Regions from separate parts of the Lactobacillus sp. JM1 genome, predicted to be linked through region 2. Evidence: riboswitches for the same ligand, from Rfam matches in the RefSeq annotation. Region 2 holds a riboswitch; the other holds the start of a gene.
The links. Region 2 has a riboswitch for magnesium ahead of F3I00_RS01145 (cation-transporting P-type ATPase). Riboswitches for the same ligand answer to the same signal wherever they lie in the genome.
Positions count from the first base shown of each region.

Region 1: another riboswitch for magnesium. It lies ahead of mgtA (magnesium-translocating P-type ATPase); the one in region 2 lies ahead of F3I00_RS01145 (cation-transporting P-type ATPase).

Region 1 is NZ_CP044412.1:1,061,872-1,065,364, reverse strand. Features, by position in the region: gene F3I00_RS05455 (excinuclease ABC subunit UvrA) at 1-868, shown strand, start outside; M-box (ykoK) riboswitch at 972-1,138, shown strand; gene mgtA (magnesium-translocating P-type ATPase) at 1,214-3,493, shown strand, end outside.
Region 2 is NZ_CP044412.1:239,596-243,088, reverse strand. Features, by position in the region: gene metG (methionine--tRNA ligase) at 1-284, opposite strand, end outside; gene F3I00_RS01145 (cation-transporting P-type ATPase) at 405-1,403, opposite strand; M-box (ykoK) riboswitch at 1,474-1,645, opposite strand; gene F3I00_RS01140 (TPM domain-containing protein) at 1,703-2,290, opposite strand; gene F3I00_RS01135 (deaminase) at 2,280-2,768, opposite strand; gene trpS (tryptophan--tRNA ligase) at 2,788-3,493, opposite strand, start outside.

The DNA.
Region 1 (3,493 bases), 820 kb from region 2:
ATTAGTTCCTGCAATCAAGGCACAAGATAAAAGTGAACCACTACCTAAACAAATTAAGAATTTTGATTGTCCAATTAATAATGTGGTTAGCGTGGATGCTTCACCAATTGGCAAGAGTACGCGTTCAACAGTTGCTACTTATACCTCAATTATGGATAATTTGCGTAAACTTTTTGCAAAACAGTCTTTGGCTAAAGAAAAACATTATACGCCAAGCTATTTTTCTTACAACAATAAAGAAGGTGCTTGTCCAACTTGTGGTGGAACAGGAATTGTTACTTTAGATATTCAATTCTTGCCTGATATGCAGCAAACTTGTCCAACTTGTCATGGCGACCGCTATAATCCTGGAATTCAAAAAATAAAGTGGCATGATATGTCAATTGTGGATGTTTTGAATCTTGATGTTAACGAAGCGATTCCTGTTTTTAAGCGTGTGCCAAAGATTGAACGTGATTTGCAGTTGCTTAAAGAAGTTGGTTTAGATTACCTGCACTTAGGTGAAAGTACGCCAACTTTATCTGGTGGAGAAGCACAGCGTTTAAAATTAGTGACTCACTTAAGTCATAAGCAAGACGATACTTTATTTGTCTTTGATGAACCAACAATTGGTCTGCATCCCCTGGATGTTAAAGTCCTAGTTGAAGTCATGCAAAAATTGCTTGATCAAGGTGCAACTATTATTACGATTACACATGACCTGAATTTAGTTGTTAATGCAGATTATATGCTAGATCTGGGACCACAAGGTGGTGAAAATGGTGGTCGTATTGTAGCACAAGGCCGACCACTAGAATTAATTAAAGATCCGCAAAGTTTAACTGTAGAGTATTTAGCTAATTATCTAAAACAATTTAACTTAGATTAATTATTTGATGTATGGATTTAGAGTAAAAGTAAAGAATTTATAAACATGCTTGAATAATAAAGAATAATTGTTTAATCTATTAACCGTTAATTGAATAAAGAAGCAAATGAACTGTTAGGTGAGACTCCTACGTAAATATACGCTGATGCCCAGCAACATCTAGAGATGCCAACGGGTTAAACAGGAATTGTCGACTTAAGGCTTTTCCCAGTCAGCTAGTTGAAAAATTTCACGTTACGTAGTGTTAAAACTGAACGACGAGTATAAATCGCTAAGTTAAGACCAATGCAGTTTTTGTGTTGGTCTTTTTGTTTGTTTGCCGATTTTTTAGAGGGAGAGATTACTATGTTAAAATTCAACTCTAAAGATCGCGTAGTAACTAATGCGACTTTGGCTAAACAAATTGCTAGACAAGAAAAAAATGAAGTCTTAAAGCAATTGCATACAACAATTAATGGATTAAATCCTGTTCAAGCAAAACAACGCTTGGAGCAAGATGGCTTAAATGAGGTCTCGAATAAAGAACATCATCCAAAATTACATTTTTTAATCGATGCTTTTATGACACCTTTTACTGGTGTGTTGTTATTTTTAGCAGGTTTATCTTTTTTAACTAACTATGTTTTTGTGCCAGCTGATCAAAAAGATTTGAGTACCGTAATTATCATGATTATGATGGTTCTGATTTCAGGAATTACTAGTTTTATTCAAAATGTAAAAACAAGTGATGCGGTTGATTCATTGCTAAATATGGTTTCTGTAACTACAAATGTTAAACGAGCTGGCGAAGATAAAGAATTACCAACTAAAGATGTAGTAGTTGGCGATATTATTAATTTAGCTGCTGGAGATTTAGTGCCAGCAGATATGTATTTGTTAAAGAGTAAAGACTTATTTTGTTCAGCGAGCTCATTAAATGGAGAGTCAAGTCCAGTTGAAAAGATGGCAGATCAGAAGCCAAAAGGAAGTGATAATTACTTAGATTATCCAAATATCCTTTATGAAGGAACAAATATTGTTTCTGGTTCTGGAATGGGCGTCGTTTTTGCTACAGGTGACAAAACCGTTTTTGGAAATCTGGCCCGTACTCTTGCTCAGAATAAAAACAAAGAGACAACTTTTGACATTGGAATTAAAAATGTTTCTAAAATATTACTAATCATGACAGCTGTAATTGCACCACTAGTGTTTTTGATTAATGGTTTAACTAAAGGCGATTGGCTAAATGCATTAATTTTTGCTATTGCAACGGCTGTTGGTTTAACGCCAGAAATGTTGCCAGTTATTGTGACCAGCAATTTAGTTAAGGGGTCTGTTGAAATGGCTAAGCATGAAACCATTGTTAAAAGAATGAATTCAATCCAAAACTTTGGCTCAGCTGATATTCTTTGCACTGATAAGACTGGTACCTTAACACAAGATAAAGTGGTTTTAGAACGACACTATAATTTAAACTTAGAAGAAAAGCCAAAAGTATTAGAGCTTTCATACTTGAATAGTTATTATCAAACAGGGATGAAAGATTTAATTGATAAAGCAGTTATTGATGCTGCTCAAGGAGAGTTAGATACAAAGAAAATTAATCAAAACTACAGAAAGATTGATGAAATACCTTTTGATTTTAAGAGAAGACGTATGAGCGTTGTCGTTATTAACCAGCAACACGAACATATTTTGGTAACTAAAGGTGCTGCTGAAGAAATGCTTGCTTGTTCTAACAGAGTAGAAATAGATGGTGCAATAAGTCCACTTGATGAAGATCAACGTCAGAAAATTTTAACTGAAATTGATGAGATGAATCAGGATGGTTTACGTGTTGTTCTTTTAGGATATAAAAAGAATCCAGCTCCTGTTGGTGAATTTAGCATTGATGATGAGAATGAATTAATCTTAGTTGGATTTTTAGCATTTTTAGATCCACCAAAAGACAGTGCTAAGGCAGCATTGACTGCCTTAAAAGAAGATGGCATTACAGTCAAAATTTTAACTGGAGATAATGAAGCAGTTACGCGAAATGTAGGGAAGCAAGTAGGTTTAAATATTGATCGAGTTTATCAGGGAAAAGACCTTGAAAATAAGACTGACGCTGAATTAAAACAAATGGTGCAAGCATGCGATGTTTTTGTAAAATTATCTCCACAACAAAAAGCTCAGATTATTGACTTACTTAGACAAGATGGTCATACCGTAGCTTATATGGGAGATGGAATCAATGATGCTCCTGCAATGAAAGCGGCAGATGTTGCTATCTCAGTTGATACAGCGGTGGACATTGCTAAAAAGTCAGCAGATATAATTTTGCTCCACAAAGATTTAATGATTTTAGAAAAGGGAGTACAAATTGGCCGTCAAGTATTTGGCAATACGATGAAATATATTAAAATTACGCTTTCTTCTAATTTTGGTAATATTTTATCAATTTTAGTAGCTTCTTCGTTTTTGCCATTCTTACCAATGCTTCCAATTCAACTTTTAATTTTAGACTTGATGTATGGAACTAGTTGCTTATCTATTCCATTTGATACTATGAATAAGCATTATTTATCAGAGCCTAGAAAGTGGAGTACAAAGAAGCTACCGAAGTTTATGTTCTACTTTGGTCCAACGTCCTCTATTTTTGATATC
Region 2 (3,493 bases):
ATAAAGCGATCGTAAGAAACATCTAACATCTTCCATAACTCTTTATAAGAAGCTGCCATCTTGTCTACAAATTCTTGAGGTTTAATACCCTGTGCTTCAGCTTTTTGTTCAATCTTCAAACCGTGTTCATCAGTACCTGTTAAAAAGAAGGTATCAAAACCGCGAGATTTTTTGTAGCGAGTCATTGTATCAGCAGCAATCGTAGTATAAGCATTACCGATAGTTAATTTTCCAGATGGATAATAAATAGGTGTAGTAATATAGAAAGTTTTCTTTTCAGCCATCTTTATTCTTCCTCTCATAAGTCTTTTAATTGCTAGTATAACATAGCATGTAGGACTTAATTTGTACATTAAAAAAAGGAATTCTATAAAATACGGAATTCCTATAAATTATTTAGATAATTAATTGTCATATGTCGCTCGAATCCTAGGCATATCGATATTGGCTTTTACCAAGTTATTTACAATAGCTGTTGGCATTACCTCAGCCGTTATGCCAATAGTAATTGCTATAGCAAAAATCAAAGCATTCTCCCAATTACCACGCATTATTTCATTAATTAGCAAAACAACTGGAACAATAACTAGAATTAATGTTAAAAAGATTTTGGTTAATTTTTTCATACTAAAATTAAAGAGATGGTTCTCTAGATTAATCTTAGAAAGATTTTGAACTACCTTTCCAAAAACAGTTTCTTTACCAGTCGCAAAGATAACGCCAATGCCTGAACCTGAAAGAATAATCGTGCCTGCATATAAAATATTAGCATAATCTAAGTTATTATTTTTACCAATGTAATTAGTAGCACTCTTTTTCACAGTGTCTTCTTCACCAAGTAATGAGCACTCTAAATCATTACTTTTCAGTAATTTAACGTCAGCTGGAACAATATCTCCAGCTTTAAGTAGTACCACATCTCCAATTGTTAGATCACGGGTTAAAAGTTGCTGTGGTTCACAATCACGCATTACTTGAGTTGTTCTAGAAATTCGATTTATCAAATTTTGAATATTAGTATTAATACGAATATTTTGCATAGCAGTTAAAATGGCTGAAATAAATAAAATTGCTAAAACAAAAATTGCTGGACTTAGGTTAAGAGTATGTTGAGAGGAATTTAAAAAAATTGCTACAATTGCTAAAAAAAGCAGAACAAGGGAAAAAGGAGTTATAAAAGCCTTTAACAAATAGTGAAGTTTTGTCTTATCATGTTTAATTATTATTTCATTAGATCCGTATTTTGCTAAGCGTTGCCTCGCATCTTTACTTTGAAGGCCGCTAATTGAGGTTTTTAATCGTTGCAGCGTCGCAAACTTATCTTCGCATGCAATCCGGCGCACCAGCTTGGTGTCTGTAGTATTTCTTGTGCCGGAAGTGTTGATTTTGAACATCTTCAACATCCTTTCTTAAGAACCTAGCAAACAAACAAAAAGACCGATGCAAAAACTGCATCGGCTCAAATCCAAGCGATTTTTATACTCGTCGTTCAGTTTTAACACTACGTGACGTAAGGTTATTTAACATAACTAGCTGGCTGGGGAGGGCCTTATATCGACGATCCCTGTTTGACCCGTTGGCATCTCTGGATGTTGCTGGGCGACAGCATATGTTCACGTAGGAGTCTCACCTAACAGTTTATTTGCTCTAATATTTAATTTCTATTGATACTTTAACGGCTAACTAAGAATTAGTCAAGTCCCTACTTCTTTTTTCGAAAACTCTTAAATAGAACTAGTCCGAAACTGATTAAAGCTGCAATTACTAATCCCCAAACCAAGTTTACACTCTGTGGATGATCTATTTTTTGCAGTTCATCTTGTGTTAGCGAATTTTTATCATAAGACAGCTTATCTTTTTGGGCAACCAAAGTAGCGCAAGCATTAAACACTAATCGAATTCCGGAATTAAAAGTTGCTGCCTTTTCACTTCTTAATTTATTCCCCGCATAACGAACAATATTGCCACATTTACTTTGAGTTAAAGGATCTTGATAATTCTTACCGACAATAATTTGAACATTTTTCTTTTTGTTTTGAAGAGCAACAGCAATAATTATCTGATTCTTTAGTGGCTGAATTCGATTTAAATCATTGCTGTCTTTTAAGCTTAAAAGGCGAATTTCAGGTTTAGTTTTAGTCTTTTGATAACTCTCATTTTTCTGATTAACAAGTTCTTTTGTCTGATTATCAAATAATCCTTGCGGATCACTAACAAAAGACTTGGTGCTAGCAGTCAACGTTAATAAACAAATAAGCAGTGACACCAAACTAATAATTTTATTTTTCATTGTCAGCCTTCTCTAGCCTGTCTGCTAAGCTTTGAACGTATTTATGATCAAGTGTTACTTGTTCAATTGCAACACCTTTTTCACGCAATAGTTTTAAGGCTAAAGGATTATCATGATAATCATAATAATAGTTAATTTTCTTAATGCCAGCTTGCACTAAGCACTTGCTACAATTAAAGCAAGGAAAATAAGTAACGTAAATTTCAGTACCTTCAGTGGAAATACCATTTTTTGCACATTGAATTAAGGCATTCATTTCAGAGTGAATCGTTCTTACGCAGTGCCCATCCACCATCAAATGACCAACATCATCACAATGAGGCTGTCCCGAAACACTACCATTATATCCGGTCGCAATCATCCGGTCATCTTTAACTAATACACTTCCAACTAAGGCACGATCACAGGTAGAACGTTGTGCAATAACTAAAGCCTGCATCATAAAATATTGCTTCCACGGAATCCTGTCTCTTGTCATTGTTCTTACCCTCTTTAAATTATTTATTTAATCTGTCAAAATAATTTAAACCAATTGCTTCTCTAACTTCTTTTAAAGTTTGGTTAGCAACTTTATTTGCCTTCTTTGATCCTTCTAGTAGCATTTCATAAACAGCATCTGGATTTTGAGCAAACTTTTCACGACGTTCTCTGATTGGTCCAAGCTCTTCTTCGAGAACCTTATTTAAGTAGCGCTTAATTTTAACGTCGCCCAGGCCACCTTTTTGGTATTGTTCTTTAAGTTCAGCCACTTTATCCTTGTCTGGTGCAAACACATCAAGATAAGTAAAGACAGTATTTCCTTCAACTTGTCCTGGATCTTCCACGTGGATGTGGTTTGGATCAGTGTACATGGACATTACTTTCTTTTGAACAGTCTTTGCATCATCAGATAAATAGATTGCATTTCCTAATGATTTAGACATTTTGGCATTTCCATCTAATCCTGGAAGTCTTCCTTGACCCTTTGGTGGGAAGTAGCCCTTTGGCTCAACTAAGATATCAGTGTTATAAACCCGATTAAAAGTACGTACTATTTCACGAGTTTGTTCAAGCATTGGTTCTTGATCATCCCCAACTGGGACCACTGTTGCCTTAAAAGCAGTAATATCTGCTGCTTGAGAAACCGGATAGTTTAAAAATCCTACGGGAATTGAATCCTTGAAGTTCTTTTGCTTAATTTCAGTTTTAACAGTTGGATTTCTT